Regions from separate parts of the Mesorhizobium sp. M5C.F.Ca.ET.164.01.1.1 genome, predicted to be linked through region 2. Evidence: predicted binding sites of a transcription regulator. Region 2 holds the regulator's gene; each other region holds the start of a gene.
The links. The regulator LexA, encoded in region 2, represses DNA repair genes until DNA is damaged. The targets are predictions, from matches to a motif close to TGTTCNNNNTGTGTTCNG.

Region 1 (5,352 bases), on a different contig from region 2:
CCTGCCGGCCAGTGGGTTGGCCGGGCAGCCGGCATCGCCCTGATCGCCTGGGGCAGCGCAACGCTTTTGGTCTGACGACCAGGGCCGCCTATGTCGGCATTCAAAGGCGTGAGGAACTTTGAATCCTCGCATTCGTTTACCCGAATGTTGGGGATGGGAGGTTCCGCCAATGAATGTCAGCGACGAAAGGACTGTATCTCTCTGGGCGGCGACCGAAGTAGCGCCCGACGCGGTGCCGCTCGGGCGGAGCGAACAGGTCGATGTCGTCGTCGTCGGCTCTGGAATTGCCGGACTGTCGGTCGCCTACGAACTGGCCGTCGCCGGGCAAAAGGTGGCCGTCGTCGATCGCGGCCGGATTGGAAGCGGCATGACGGCTCGCACCACTGCGCACCTGTCATCCGTCTGCGATGACTATTTTTCGGAACTGATCAAATTGCGCGGTGAGGACCTGGCGCGGATTTTTTATCAAAGCCAATCGGCTGCTATCGACCATATCCAATCAATCCAGGAGACGGAGAGTATCGCGTGCGATTTCCGACGCCTCTACGGGTTTCTGTTTCCGGCTTCCGGCATGCAGGAATCCGACATCAGGCGCGAGCTGGACGCCGCTCTGAAAATCGGGGTCGACGTCGAGAAGATCAGGGGTGTGCCGTTTGCAGGCTTTTCGGATGCGCAGGCCCTTCGATACGCCAATCAGGCGACCTTCCACCCGCTCAAATATCTCCGCGGGCTGGTCGCAGGCATCCGCGCGCGCGGCGGCGCGCTTTATGCCAACACCATCGTCGAAAAGGTCGAGGAGATTGACGGCGGCGTGCGCGTAACCACGGTTTCGGGCTTAACCGTGTCTGCCAAATCGGCCGTTGTCGCCACCAATTCGCCGATCAACGACCGGGTCGCGCTCCATACCAAGCAAGCGCCCTATCGGACCTACGCGATGTCGTTCGAGATCGCCCGCGATATCATACCGGATGCGCTGTATTGGGATACTGAGGACCCTTATCACTACGTTCGGCTTCAGCCTGGCGAAGATCGGACCGACTTCCTGATCGTCGGAGGTGAAGACCACAAAACAGGGCAGGCCGATGATGCCGGTGATCGCTTCGCGGCCCTGGCGGCCTGGACCAAAAGGCTGGTGCCTTCCGTCGGCGTGGAAACCAACCGATGGTCCGGGCAGGTGATGGAGACTGTCGATTATGCTGGGTTCATCGGCCGCAATCCTGGCAACCAGCGTGTCTTTGTGGCGACCGGGGATTCCGGCCAGGGCATTACCCATGGCGTCGTGGCCGGCCTGTTGATTTCCGACCTGATCCTAAAGGGGGAAAGCCCCTGGCGCGAACTCTATGAGCCGTCTCGCAAGACGGCAGGCGCGATCGGCGATTACCTGGCGGAGAATGCGACGGCGATCAAGAGTTTTGCCGAGTATATCGCGCCTGGCGAAATCGATTCCACCGACAAGCTGCGCCCGGGTGAAGGTGCCATCGTCCGCGAAGGACTCGCCAAAATCGCCGCATTTCGCGATGAGGACGGCACGCTCTACAAGCGCTCGGCCGCATGCACGCATATTGGCTGCCATGTCCACTGGAACTCCCTCGAGCGCTGCTGGGACTGCCCCTGCCACGGCTCGCATTTTGCTATCGACGGCACGGCTTTGAACGGACCGGCCGTGTCGCCCCTGGCTTCGGAGTAAGGGAGTTGGGCAGTAGGGCAGTAGGGGAATAGGGAGCCGGCTCACAATTCCTTTTCGGCCAGCTCGCGAAAGGCATCGGGAACCGATCGCGACAGTCCGAGCGTGACCGAGGCATAGCCGACCGCCTGCCAGCCGAAACGGTCGCGGATCGTGTCGATGGCGCGGTCGGCGGTCCAGCGCGCCGCGCCCTTTCTTGTGCCGGGGCGGCACCTGTCGTCGTCGAGGCCGAGCGGCAGTTCCAGCTGCAGGGTCGGTTGCTTCTCCAGATGCGAAACGGCGATCGCCAGCAGCGAAATGGTCTTTTCGTGCGGATGATCGACAAGCACCTTGCGCACCAGCGCCTCGGCGATCTCGGCCAGCATCGCGGTTGCCGAAATCGGCTGGTCGAGCGTGATCGAGCGCGTCACCGAGCGCAGGTCGGCGAAGCGGACACGGACCGTCACCGTGCGGCCGGGCCGGGATTTCGCCCGCAGCCTGGTGGCGACCCTGTCGGCCAGATGCAGCAGGGTCGGCACGAAGACTTCCTCCTCGGCCGGTTTCCTGCCGAGCGCCGACTGCGCGCCGGCCGATCGCGCCCGGCGCTGCGTCTCGAGTTTGCGCGGATCGCGGTTCCAGGCCAGCGCGTTGAGCTTTTCGCCCGCCGCCGGGCCGAGCAGGCGCTCCAGCGACCAGCCCGGCGTCTTCGCCAGCTCGCCGATGGTGTTGACGCCGATGCCGGCCAGCCGCTGCCTGGTCACCGGGCCGACGCCCCACATCAGCTCGACCGGAAGATCGTGCAGGAACTCCAGTTCGTGACGCGGATCGACCACCACCAGCCCGTCGGGCTTGGCCACTTGCGAGGCGATCTTGGCCAGATGCTTGGTGCGCGCCACGCCGACCGAGATCGGCAGGCCAAGTTCGGCGCGCACGCGGCGGCGGATCGTGCCGGCGATCTCGGCTGGTGAGCCGAACAGATGGGTGCAGCCGGCGACGTCGGCAAAGGCCTCGTCGATGGAAATTCGCTCGACCACCGGCGTAAAATCGCCGAGCACTTTGATGGCCGCATCGCCCAGCCGCTGGTAGTCCTTGAAATGGCCGCCGACGAAGATCAGCCCGGGGCAAAGTTCCCGCGCGCGCCGCCCCGGCATGCCGCCACGCACGCCCAAAGCCTTGGCCTCGTAGGACGCGGCCAACACAACGCCGCCGCCGACGGCGATCGGCTTGCCGCGCAGGGCGGGGTCGAGCAACTGTTCGACCGAGGCATAGAAGGCGTCGAGATCCGCGTGGAGGATGTTGGCTTCCATCCGGCCCGTTCGCCCGCGGCGGTTCGAACGCCGCATTGTCTTGAGGTGTTTCGTATGGAACATAAAGAGAACATCGTGAGTGGATTGTCAAGGAGCGCTGATTGTCAAGGAGCGCTAATGACAGGTGCCGCGACCTACAATCCCATCTTGTAGCCGAGATGGCTGGCGGTGAAGCCGAGGCGGTCGTAGAATGCGTGCGCCTCCCGTCGGCTCTTGTCGGTGGTGAGCTGAACGAAGCTGCAGTTGCGCGAGCGGCACTCTTCAACCGCCCATTCGATCATGCGCTTGCCGACGCCGCCGGACCGCCGGTGCCGGGCGACGCGAACGCCTTCGATCTGGCCGCGCCAGACGCCTTTCCTGGAAATGCCTGGAATGAAGCTGAGCTGCAGGGTTCCAACCACTTGCCCGGCTTCGACGGCCACCGCCAGCAACTGGTTAGGATCGGCATCGATTGCCCTGAAGGCATCGAGATAGGAGGGGGCGAGCGGCGTCGACGCGTCTTCCCGACCAGCGCCAAGCGCATCGTCGGCTAGCAACGCGACAATCGCCGGCAGATCGGGCGCTTGCGCGCGACGGAAATCAATTTCGCTCATCGAGGGATGACATACGGCGCGGGCTTGGCGACGGCAAGTGCGGTCCAGCCATTCGCGGCCGATGGCGTCGACGACCTCCGGCTTACGCGGCCTGCTGCGCCCAGAGGCGGTGGCCGTAGCGGCGGAAGAAGCGCGCCAGGAGCCGCTGCTGCCTGGCGCGGGCGAGGTCGGCGCCGCGCCTTTCCTGGCGCCAGCGCGGCATGTTGCGGAACAGCGCAATGAAGCGGGCGGCGTCCTCGAGCGCCTCCTCGGCCGACTGCGCCGGGCGGATCGCCGCCAGGAACAAGGCCTCGCCGTGCTTCAGCCCGTCGACCACCGCCTTGCGCTGCTCATGGCCCAGGCGGGCCTTGCCTATGCCGTCGAGGCGGATGGCGGCGAAGGCTGCCAGCATAGCCGGGCTGTCGCCGGTATAGCCGCAATCACGGGCGAATTGAGCGGAGAGGGCGTCCATCCTGGTTTCCTTGGCTGAGCGGCCGCGACGGATGCCCGGTCTTGCCGCCCATGCGTACGTCTGCGGTGCTAACTATCGGTAATATCGTATACAAGCATAACTCAAAAATATGCGCAAGTTAGACTTTACACGGGCTTGGGCAGATCCGACTCGACTCTTCGGAAAAAACCCATAATGTGCGAACAAAAGAGGAACATGAGGCATCAGGAACAATGGCATTGCCGGGCAAGGAAGCGACGATCGCCGAGGTTGTCTCGATCGCGGTCGAGTGTATCGATTGCGGCCGCAACAGATGGTGGAAGCCGGCTGAGCTCAGGCGCTTCGGGGTAACTGCGCAGACGCCGCTGGCGTCCCTTTCGGGGCGCCTCATTTGCTCGGCCTGCCGCGCCGATGGCCTGCCGGGCGCAGCGGTCGTGATCCAGGCGGCATTCGTCGACGAGCAGCAGCGGCGCCGCGCCGAGGCGCGGATGCTCAGCGAGCGCGAGGTTCCGCTGGAGAGATCCAGGCGGGCTTGAGTGGTGTGGCGTTCCCTTCTCACTTTGTGGGAGAAGGTGGCCTCGCGAAGCGAGGTCGGATGAGGGGTGTTGGACGGATCGCCAACGCCTGCTTTTGCTCCGGGGAAGTGATGAGGGCGGGCGGATTGCCAATGCCTCATTTCGTCCAGCACCCCTCATCCGGCTCGGCGCTGCACGCCAATCCACCTTCTCCCACAAGGGGAGAAGGGAAGGGGCGCTTCAGTAGCCCAGCAGTTCCTTGAGCGGGATGACGCGGAAGACGGCCTTGATCGCGTAGCGGTTGAAGGTCAGCGTCTTCGGCGGATTGTACTGCTCGACGACCAGCTCGGCAGCGGTGCGCTTGACAAGCTTCTTGATGAAGGCCTTGCCGTTGCGTTCGTTTTCTTCGGGGAACATCTCGATCACCACATGGTCGCCTGGCACGGCGTCGCGGCCGCCGCAATAAAGCATCTCGCCGGGCTCGTAGCGCGGCACCATCGAGTCGGAGAGCACATGCAGCGCAAACACCTTGCGCAGATGGGCGATGCCGGGCGGGCGCTGGACGTAGCCGGCGACCTCGCCGTTGAAGGTGAAGTCGCCGTCGTCGCCGCCAACCGCAGCACCCAGAAGCTCGATGTCCATCGGGCCGGCGGGCAGAGGGGCAGCGTCGGTGACGATCTCTGCGTCGGCGACATTGTCGGCGTCGTCGAGGAAGACGACCTCGCCCTTGCCGAGCGCCACCGGGTCGACGCGCAGGAAGGCGGCGGTCTTCAAAAGGTTCTCGGTTTTTGGCAGGTTGCGGCCGGTTTCCCAATTGCCGACGGCGGCGACATCGGTGTCGTTG
Region 2 (5,352 bases):
TGACATGGCCAAGGCGGTCGACCGCGCCATGGTGATCTCGGGCATTAGGCTGGTGGAAAAGACCGGCGGCAAATCCGGCGACTACAAGGCGGACGCCAAGGGGGCAGGCCAATAATGGCACTGCTTCCGGTCGCCGAGGCGCTCGAGCGCCTGCTTGAGGATGCTGCGCCCTTGCAAGCTGAATGCGTCGCCCTTATGGACGCCGCCGACCGCGTGCTGGCGGAGCCGCTTCTGGCGCTCCGCACCCAGCCGCCGTTCGACGCGTCCGCCATGGACGGCTACGCCGTGCGGGCCGAGGACGTCGCGTTCGTGCCCGCAAGACTTTCGGTGATCGGCATGGCGCCAGCCGGACGCGGCTTTGCCGGAACAGTCGGCCCGGCGCAGGCCGTGCGCATCTTCACCGGCGCGCCGCTTCCTGCAGGCGCCGACACCATCGTCATCCAGGAGAATGCCAGGGATCTCGGCGGCGGCAGCGTCGAAGTGACCGCGTCGACGGTCGAAGGCCGCAACATCCGCCGCCTCGGGCTCGATTTCTCGAAGGGCGACGTTCTGCTGGAGAAAGGCCGCCCGCTTGATCCGGCGGCATTGTCGCTGGCGGCGTCGGCCAACCACCCGCAGGTCAGCGTGGTGAAACGGCCGCTGGTCGCCATCATCGCCACCGGCGACGAATTGCTGCCGCCGGGCAGCAACCTTGGCCCCGACCAGATCATCTCGTCCAATGCCTATGGCGTCGCCGCCGCGGCCCGCTCGGTCGGCGCCAGCGCGCTCGATCTCGGCATCGCCCCCGACCGCAAGGAGGCGATCGCCACGCTGGTGAAACAAGCGGTCGACGCAGGCGCCGACGTCATCGTCACGCTGGGCGGCGCCTCGGTCGGCGACCATGACCTGGTCCATGACGTGCTGACCGGTGAAGGCATGACGCTCGATTTCTGGAAAATCGCCATGCGGCCCGGCAAGCCGCTGATGTTCGGGCGGATGGGCGACATCCGCTGCATCGGCCTGCCTGGCAATCCGGTGGCGAGCCTGGTCTGCACGCAGCTCTTTCTGAAGCCGCTGCTTGCGCGGCTCGGCGGCCGCGCCTTCCGGCAGGACATGCGTCAGGCGCGGCTCGGCGCCGCCATGTCGGCCAACGATCTCAGGCAGGACTATGTACGCGCGGTGGTGAAGGAAGAAGCCGGCACGCCACTGGCAACCCCGTTCGGCATCCAGGATTCCTCGATGCTCAAAATGCTGGCCGACGCCAACGGGCTGATCGTGCGCGAGCCATTCGCTCCCCCAGCCGCGACGGGAGCCGCGTGCAGCGTGCTGATGCTACGCTGAACAAAACGTCAACACATTCATTAAACTTTAAACGGTTGCGGAACACAACTGGAACAGATAGTGTTTGTTCTGGGTTTGTTTTTCTGATTCTGTTGGGGGTTGCGATGCTGACACGCAAACAACATGAACTGCTGATGTTCATCCACGAGCGGCTGAAGGAAAGCGGCATTCCGCCCTCGTTCGACGAGATGAAGGAAGCGCTCGACCTCGCCTCCAAGTCGGGGATCCATCGGCTGATCACGGCGCTGGAGGAGCGCGGTTTCATTCGCCGCCTGCCTAACCGGGCCCGCGCGCTGGAGGTGCTGCGCCTGCCTGATTCGATCGCGCCCGGCCTCAATGCGGCGCGCAAATTCTCGCCAAGCGTCATTCAGGGCAGCCTTGGGCAGGGCAGCCTCGGACGACAGATCAAACCGGCGCCTTCGCGCCTGCCCGCGGCCGGCAATGACGACGACGTCGTTGCCACCATCTCCATACCGGTGATGGGCCGCATCGCTGCCGGTGTGCCGATCGACGCCATCCAGCACCAGACGCATTCGATCTCGGTACCACCGGACATGATCACCGGCGGCACGCACTACGCACTGGAGGTCAAGGGTGATTCGATGATCGAGGCCGGCATTTTCGACGGCGACACGGTCATCATCCGCAACGCCGACACCGCCCAGCCTGGCGAGATCATCGTCGCCTTGGTCGACGAGGAGGAAGCGACGCTGAAGCGGTTCCGCCGCAAGGGCGCCTCGATCGCACTGGAAGCCGCCAATCCGGCCTATGAGACGCGCATCTTCGGGCCGGACCGGGTCAAGGTGCAAGGCAAGCTCGTCGGACTGATCCGGCGTTACTGAGCGGCAGGCTTGTTGGGTTTCTCGGCCCTGCGGTATGGCGGCAAGCCCCTCGCCTCGCGCGAAAATCTCCGCTGCTCGTGCCAAGGCCTATATGGCTGTCTGACGGCAAAACGGATTTCTGCGCGCGTCGTCGCTGATAGCGGATCGAAGAAGACAGCGGCACTGCCCATGCGAGCGAGCTGCCGTTTGGTAACGACGAGAACCAGCGGATTGCGGCAGGGATCATAATAGGCTGTGGCATCGTCGATGACGATCAAATCCGCAAACGCACAGGCTGGCCGTGCGGTTTTGCGGTCGTCGGCGAGTGCGATGATCGCGCCGGACGGGTGCCGGGCGAGGCACAGGCCGGCAGTGCAGTAGAAGGGCGCTCCCGGCGGCAGGTCGGCCGGGTCGGCGATGTCGAACCGCACGTCTCCTTTTTCGAATGTCTCTGGCTCGACAATGGTCGCTGAAACCAGCGCATGTTTCCAGTTGTCGGTGGTGAATTCGTTCGAACGAACCCGGTTGACGGCAAGTTCGCCGCCGCCGATCGGCAGCGCCACCAGATGCGCATCTTCCGAAATCAGCACATCGGGGGTGCGCGTGTCGGAAATCGTCAGCAGGCCGGCGAGCGCAAAGGGAAGTGCCGCAAGCCGCAACCATGTCGTCGCCATCGTGGCGATGACCAGGGCGACCGTCACCAGCAGAACCGACTGCAACGAGATCAGCCCGACTGCATCGACCGGCGACCGCTCGGAAATCCATCCCGATATTGCGATCATGGCCGTCAGTCCCTTGCCCATCATGTAGAGGAAAGGTCCGTCGAAGCCGAAAGGCATTGCCAGAGCGCTGAGGACGGCCAGGAACATGACGACCGTGACGATTGGCATGACCGCCAGATTGGCGAACAGGCTAAGCGGCGATACGCGCTGGAAGTGCCAGATGGCGAAGAGCGCGGTGGCGCTGCCGGCAATGATGGAGGTCATTGCGATGGTACCTGTCCCAGCGGCGAGTTTTCGCGTGACGAAAGCGACCGGCGACCGTCGCTGTGGCGGCGCCGTGGCCCTGTCGGTACGATAGTCGGACCAGCCGGCATAGGCGCCCACGAGAGCAGCAGTCGCGGCGAAGGACATCTGGAAGCTTGGGCCGACCACCTCGTGCGGCGAAACGACGATGACGGCGATGGCAGAAATCGTCAGATTGCGCATGGTAAGTGCCGCTCGGTCGAACAGCACGGCGACAAGCATTACCGCCAGCATGATGAAGCTGCGTTCAGCCGCGACCACGATACCGGAAAAAATGAGATAGGCAGCGATGGAAAGGAGTGCGGCAGCAGCCGCATATTTTTTGACCGGCCGGCGTGACGAAAAATCGGGAAACAGCGCAAAGACGCCGCGCAGCAATCCCATGATCGTGCCGGCGACAAGCGCCATGTGCAGGCCGGAAATCGAGATGATGTGGTAGATGCCGGTGCGCCGCATCGATTCGTTTATCTCTTCGGGAATGCCGGCACGCACGCCGACCATCAGTGCGGCGGCAATCTCCCCCTCGGCGCCACCAATGCTGTCCCTGATATGGTCGGCAATGTTTTCGCGCGCCTTTTCGATCGAAGAAGAAAGGCGCGCGGCGAACGGCGCATCCTCGGAAACGACGATCTTCGGATTGCCGAGGAAAAAGCCACTGGCACCGATACCGGCGAAATAGCTGTCAAAGGAGAAGTCATAACTGTCCGGCCTAACCGGGCCAGTCGGAGGCAAAAGCCTCACATAACCAGTTGCCACCGAGCCTGCAGTCATCTCAGCGGGAATTTTGCGTGCCGAAACCCTGACACGTCCCGGTGCATAACGCAGTGTCGGCCGGGCGGTCGACATCACGTCGATGGTCAGTCTGATCCGGCCGTTCGCCATCTGATCGAGCCTAACGACACGGCCGGTGAGCTGGGTCTGGATTTCCGAACCGAGCATCTGCGTTCCCGCGCGCCAGGTTTCAACCTTGGCGGCGAGAACACCGAGTGCGCACAGCAACGCTGCCATGAAGCACAGATGCGTCTTGCGCCATGAGCGGGTGACAGCCGCACACAATGCCGTGAGGACCACGACGGCAATGGGCTGCGGAAAGTCCGGTTCGACGGCAAGCGAAAAATAGACGATCACCCCGCACGCCAGAAAAACCGGCACCAGCAGGAAGGCGACGCCGCGGTCGAGTTCCAGGCCGGCTGCCGAGGCCACGCTGTTGCGGATACCGGATGGTGAAAGATGGCTGAGCTGTCGGCGGAAACGAATGACAGGCCCGGGTTGTGGAGCCGGTATTGGCGCGGAGCGGTCCGGCGAAAGAGGCTGGGTGGCCGGGTGCGATGCAGGCAGCGAAGCGGGTAGCGGCTCGGCGTGAGGAACGTCGGCAAACAGCGATCGTTCGCTGACGCTTGTGATCGCGCCCTCGCTCTCGTCCTCGCCCCGGCCTGGTCCAGCCATCGGGTCTGCCCCTTGCGCCCTTGACCTCCTATGCTACATGAACGCGCGACGCGCGAAAGTCCGCGCAACCACATCCGTTTCCTGCGCTTGCCTGAGAGTTCCATGTCCGACAAGGTCGTCACCCGCTTTGCCCCCTCGCCCACCGGCTTCCTGCATATTGGCGGCGCGCGCACGGCGCTGTTCAACTGGCTGTATGCGAAACACACTGGCGGCAAGATGCTGCTGCGCATCGAGGACACCGATCGCGAGCGTTCGACCGATGAGGCAACCGCTGCCATTCTCGATGGGCTCGCCTGGCTCGGCCTCACCTGGGACGGCGAGCCGGTATCGCAGTTCGAGCGCGCGCCGCGCCACCGCGCGGTCGCCGAGGAGCTGGTGCGGCTCGGCAAAGCCTATTACTGCTATGCGACGCCGGCCGAGCTGGAGGCGATGCGCGAGAGCGCGCGTGCCAAGGGGCTGCCTCCTCGGTATGACGGCCGCTGGCGCGACCGCGACCCGTCGGAGGCGCCGGCCGGCGCCAAGGGCGCGATCCGCATCAAGGCGCCGGCCGGCGGCGAGACGGTGGTGCATGACCGCGTGCAGGGCGAAGTCCGCTTCCCCAACAAGGACCTCGACGATTTCATCATCCTGCGCTCGGACGGCAATCCGACCTATATGCATGCCGTCGTCGTCGACGACCATGACATGGGCATCACCCACATCATCCGCGGCGACGACCATCTGACCAATGCCGCCCGCCA
Region 3 (5,352 bases), on a different contig from region 2:
CTATACAGGGCTAAATCAAACGGCCGCGACCAAGTCAGCTTTGAAGCGGCGACATTGAGCGGTTTTCCGAACGGCGACCTGATGACGGTCCATTGAGGGCCGCGCCTGATATCCATGTCGGAAACCCGTCGAAGACGAACAGCATCTTCGGCGGGCCATAGTCGCAAAAGAGGCCTAGCCAGTCATGCGGCGTATCCGCCCTGGCCCCGCGCGACCGGCTTGACCGAGACTGCCGGTTGGGCCGAAGGCCAGAGAATGCCTGCCGCCGCCGCGAAGGTGATCATGGCATCGCGCGCCGCTTCGGGCGAGATCTCGCCGGCACGTGCCGCCTCGCATGCCTTCACCGCCGCGCCATAACTCAGGCGTCGCCGCGATGGTGGGAACTCGGTCAGGAACTCATGCATGTCGAAGAGCGAAGCGATTATGCGCTTGTGGCCGGCGCCGACGGTAACGGCGACGGGGGTGAAGAGGATCGTGTCGTGCATTCTTGCCTCTCGAATTGGGCGGAGGTGACGGCGGACGCCGCTCTCCGATCTGAATTGGACGCCCAGAAACGCGGATTGCGGCATCAGGTTCCATGTTGCCGAGATTTGATTTTCGCCACCAAGCTCCGTGGCATCAGCGCCGTGTCGAAAGGCAGCCTATTTCCACATGTCGCGCATGCGGGCGCCAAGGTCGACGCGCACTTGCGGCTGGCGGCGCGGATCGTCCTTGGCCTGGACGCTCGCCCATGATGTCTGTTCGAAGGCGCCGAGGATCGAGGCCGGGATGAAGCGGGTGCGCGAGGCGTAAACGTGGCGATCGCCGCGCGCCGCCTGGCCGTGGACGAAAAAGCGCTGCGGCATGACCAGGTGCAGGCCGTCCTTGGCCCGCGTCATCGCCACGTAGAGCAGGCGGCGCTCCTCGTCGATATCCTCCTTCGAGCCGACGGCGAGATCGATCGGGATGCAGCCGTCGACGGTGTTGAGCACGAAGACGTTCTTCCATTCCTGGCCCTTGCCCGAATGGATGGTCGACAGGATCAGATAGTCCTCGTCGCGATGCGGCGGCCCGGCCTCGTCGCTGGTTGCATCCGGCGGATCGAGCGTCAGTTCGGTCAGGAAACGCTCGCGCGAGGCATAGCCCGAGGCGATTTGTTCGAGCTGCAGAATATCGGCCCGGCGCGTCGTTGCGTCCTCGTGGATGCGGTCGAGATGCGGCTCATACCAGAGCCTGACCTGTTCGAGATCAACAGGCCATTTTCCCGACCCGGTGCGAAGCTGCGAGAACAGCGCGACGAAACCCGGCCAGTCGTCGGCGGCGCGTTGCGGCGGCCGGTAGCGCGCCAGCCCCATCGTTTCGTCGAGCGAAGTCGCCATGGTGTCGACGATCTGCGAAGCCGCCGAAGGGCCGATACCGGGCAAAAGCTGCAGCACGCGAAAACCGGCGACGCGGTCACGCGGGTTTTCGGCGAAGCGCAGCACCGCCAGCACGTCCTTGACATGGGCGGCGTCGAGGAATTTCAGCCCGCCGAACTTGACGAACGGGATGTTGCGGCGCGTCAGCTCGATCTCCAGCGGCCCGCTGTGGTGCGAGGCGCGAAACAGCACGGCCTGCGCTTTCAGCGCCGTGCCGGCCTCACGCTCGGTCAGAATAGCCTGGCAGACGTAACTCGCCTGCTCGGCTTCGTCGCGAACGCTGACCAGCCTCGGCTTTTCCGCCGATTTGCGCTCCGACCAGAGGTTCTTGGTAAAGCGCTCCGAGGCCTCGCCGATCACCGCATTGGCGGCGGCCAGGATGGTCTCGGTCGAGCGGTAGTTGCGCTCAAGCATGACGATCTCGGCCGGCTGCGCGAACTGTTTGGGGAAGTCGAGGATATTGCGCACTTCCGCCGCTCGAAACGAATAGATCGACTGCGCATCGTCGCCGACCACCGTCAGCCCGGAGCCGTCCGGCTTGAGCGCCGTGAGGATCGAGGCCTGCAGCCGGTTGGTGTCCTGGTATTCGTCGACCAGCACATGGTCGAAGCGCCCGCCCAGATGCGCTGATATCTCCGGCTCGCCGGCCATCTGCGCCCAGTAGAGCAGCAGGTCGTCGTAATCGAGCACGTTCTGCGCCTGCTTGGTCTCGACATATCGGGCGAACAGCGTCTTAAGCTGTTCTGCCCAACCCGCGCACCAGGGAAACACCGAACCGAGAATCTCGCCGAGCGGCGCCTGCGCGTTGACGGCACGCGAATAGATCGCCAGGCACGTGCCCTTGGTCGGAAAACGGCCTTCGGTTTTGGAGAAGCCGAGTTCGTGCCGGGCGAGGTTCATCAAGTCGGCCGAATCCTCGCGGTCATGGATGGTGAAGGCCGGATCGAGGCCGATCTCCAGCGCATAATCGCGCAGCAGCCTGGCGCCGATGCCGTGAAACGTGCCGGCCCAGCTCAGCGCATCGGTGATGATGGAAGCGTCTCGGCCGAGCACCTCGCCGGCGATGCGCTCGACCCGCTTGGCCATTTCCGATGCGGCACGACGCGAAAACGTCATCAAAAGGATGCGCCTCGGGTCAGCGCCCCTGACGATCAGATGCGCGACGCGATGCGCCAGCGTGCTGGTCTTGCCGGAGCCGGCCCCGGCGATCACCAACAGCGGCCCGGCGACCTTGCCGTCGCCATGCTCGACGGCAATGCACTGCTCGGCATTCAGCTTCGCGAGATAGGCAGGCCGGAAGGTCGAATCACGGGCAGCGAGGTTCATTGCCCATCAAGCATCGTTTCCGCTTTGTTCGCAACGGTTTCGGCGTGAAAGTTGCGATCGATGCGTCCGTTTCTACTGGCGCACCCGCCGATGAACTGGACCTAGCGCTCGGGCTCTACGCCCATTGCCGCCGACTGCCGCCGCAACGACTCGTCGTCATCGGGAGGCGGCAGCAACGGCGGATCGAAGTCGTCGGGCACCTCGTCAATGATTTCTCTGACTATACGGTAGGCCACGTAGACTGCGGCACCGGCTATGAGCAGACGGATCATGATCTTCTCCATTGGTGTGGACAAACCGAAGAGCCCGCGTTTTGTTCCTCGCTCTCTCGTTTTGTTCCCCGCTTTCCGAACGCCCCGAGCTCTGCCCGAGCGTGCAACCAAATCAGCACCGTCTCGTTTGCCCGATGACAGGAGGTTGCGATGAACAAGCTTTCAATTTTGCTGGCCCCGACCTGGCTCGTTTTGGCGGCAGCGCTGGCTGTCGCGGCTTGCGATAACAACATCCCACCGACAAAGGCCCCCGGCGCCGATCAAAACCCGCAGGTCGACCCTGCACCCAAATCGACGTCAGGCGATGAGCAACCCGGCACGCCGCCGGCGCAGTGATGGAACGCAGAAAAAGTGGCCGGCGCCGCTTGGGAGGGGAGCGATGACGCCGGCCAGGCGGGTATCAGGTCCGCCGCGTACATAGAGATAGCTGAGTCTTGCCGTTGCGTCATGGGGTGATCGCGGAAGACGACCGCGTTGGACAGTCAATCTACTGACAAATGTGACAAAACTGCAATTTCCGATGCGAGAAGCCGATGCTCGCCAGGCGCCGCGTCGTCGCAGCAGGTTCCGGCCCAACCCGGGGCTGGCCTCTGATCCGGTGAGGACGGCGATCGGAACTTTCCTCCCGCAGCATCAGGCAATCTGCCGCTGCCGGCCATTTTCATGCCTTATCCGGCCAAGCGGCGCTCAAGGTCTTGCGAAGCGCTGACGTCCCGTGCAAAAGCGCGGCCATGCTGATCATTAACGACCTTTCGCTCCGCATGGCCGGACGTCTGCTTCTCGACCATGCCTCGCTGACCTTGCCGGCCGGCAGCAAGGCAGGCCTCGTCGGTCGCAACGGCACCGGCAAGACCACTTTGTTCAAGGCGATTACCGGCGACCTCGCCTCCGAGACCGGCTCGATCAGCCTGCCGAAGAACACGCGCATAGGCCAGGTGGCGCAGGAAGCGCCCGGCACCGAGGAGCCGCTGATCGAGATCGTGCTCAAGGCCGACCTTGAACGCTCCGCATTGATCGAGGAGGAAAAGTCGGCGACCGATCCGCACCGCATCGCCGACATCCACATGCGGCTGGCCGATATCGACGCCCATTCGGCCGAGTCGCGTGCGGCCACCATCCTCGCCGGCCTCGGCTTCGACGACGACGCCCAGCGGCGGCCAGCCTCGTCGTTCTCCGGCGGCTGGCGCATGCGCGTCGCACTCGCCGCAGTGCTGTTTGCCGAGCCCGATCTGCTGCTGCTCGACGAGCCGACCAACTACCTCGACCTCGAAGGCACGCTGTGGCTGGAAAACTACGTGTCGAAATATCCGCACACCGTACTTCTGATCTCGCACGACCGCGACCTGCTCAACCGCGCCGTCAACTCGATCGTCCATCTCGACCAGAAGAAGCTGACTTTCTGGCGCGGCGGCTACGACCAGTTCGAACGCCAATACACCGAGCAGCGCGAATTGCAGGAGAAGGGCAGGGTCAAGCAGGAAGCCGCGCGCAGGCACATGGAATCCTTCGTCGAGCGCTTTCGGGCCAAGGCTTCCAAGGCGAGACAGGCGCAGTCGCGCATCAAGGCGCTGGAGAAGATGAAGCCGATCGCCGCAATTGTGAACGACAACGTGCGGCCGTTCTCCTTTCCCGAGCCGGTGAAGACGGTCGCCTCGCCGATTATCGCGCTGAACAATGTCAATGTCGGCTACACCGAGGGTCAGCCGATCCTTAAGAAGATGACGCTGCGCATCGACGCCGATGACCGCATCGCGCTGCTTGGCGCCAATGGCAACGGCAAGTCGACGTTCGCCAAGCTTCTGTCGGGCCGGCTGAAGCAGGAGACCGGCACCATGACGGTGGCGCCCGGGCTGAAGGTGGCGATCTTTGCCCAGCATCAGCTCGACGATCTCCGGCCGAACGAAAACGCCTATGAGCATGTCCGCCGGCTGATGCCGGAAGCGCCGGAATCGAAAGTGCGCGGCCGCGTCGCCCAGTTCGGCCTGACCACCGAAAAGATGAACACCGCCGCCAAGGACCTGTCGGGCGGCGAGAAGGCGCGACTGCTGATGGGCCTGTCGGCTTTCGAGGGCCCAAACCTGTTCATCCTCGACGAACCGACCAACCATCTCGACATCGACAGCCGTGAATCGCTGATCCATGCGCTGAACGAGTTTCCCGGCGCCGTCATCCTGATCTCGCACGACCGCCATCTGCTCGAGGCAACGGCCGACCGGCTATGGCTGGTCAAGGATGGGACGGTCAATCCTTTTGACGGCGACCTCGATGACTACAAGACGCTGGTCACCGGTGTCTCCGGCGACCGCCGCGGCAAGCGCGAAGCCGAAAAAGCCTCGAAGGCCGACCGCCGCCGCGAC

Region 1: the regulator LexA is predicted to act here: its motif matches at 3,026-3,043, upstream of dinB (DNA polymerase IV).
Region 3: the regulator LexA is predicted to act here: its motif matches at 2,738-2,755, upstream of EN807_RS20525 (ATP-dependent helicase).

The regions. Positions count from the first base shown of each region.
Region 1 is NZ_SRTG01000001.1:2,978,097-2,983,448, forward strand. Features, by position in the region: gene EN807_RS14615 (DUF2182 domain-containing protein) at 1-75, shown strand, start outside; gene EN807_RS14620 (FAD-dependent oxidoreductase) at 170-1,687, shown strand; gene dinB (DNA polymerase IV) at 1,729-2,970, opposite strand; gene EN807_RS14630 (GNAT family N-acetyltransferase) at 3,105-3,563, opposite strand; gene EN807_RS14635 (hypothetical protein) at 3,646-4,014, opposite strand; gene EN807_RS14640 (hypothetical protein) at 4,227-4,529, shown strand; gene EN807_RS14645 (helix-turn-helix transcriptional regulator) at 4,749-5,352, opposite strand, start outside.
Region 2 is NZ_SRTG01000007.1:225,567-230,918, reverse strand. Features, by position in the region: gene moaC (cyclic pyranopterin monophosphate synthase MoaC) at 1-115, shown strand, start outside; gene glp (gephyrin-like molybdotransferase Glp) at 115-1,320, shown strand; gene lexA (transcriptional repressor LexA) at 1,425-2,162, shown strand; gene EN807_RS28095 (ComEC/Rec2 family competence protein) at 2,156-4,612, opposite strand; gene gltX (glutamate--tRNA ligase) at 4,715-5,352, shown strand, end outside.
Region 3 is NZ_SRTG01000002.1:793,644-798,995, forward strand. Features, by position in the region: gene EN807_RS20515 (GGDEF domain-containing protein) at 1-96, shown strand, start outside; gene EN807_RS20520 (DUF982 domain-containing protein) at 183-485, opposite strand; gene EN807_RS20525 (ATP-dependent helicase) at 642-2,723, opposite strand; gene EN807_RS35275 (hypothetical protein) at 2,825-2,995, opposite strand; gene EN807_RS20530 (hypothetical protein) at 3,146-3,331, shown strand; gene EN807_RS20535 (ABC-F family ATP-binding cassette domain-containing protein) at 3,727-5,352, shown strand, end outside.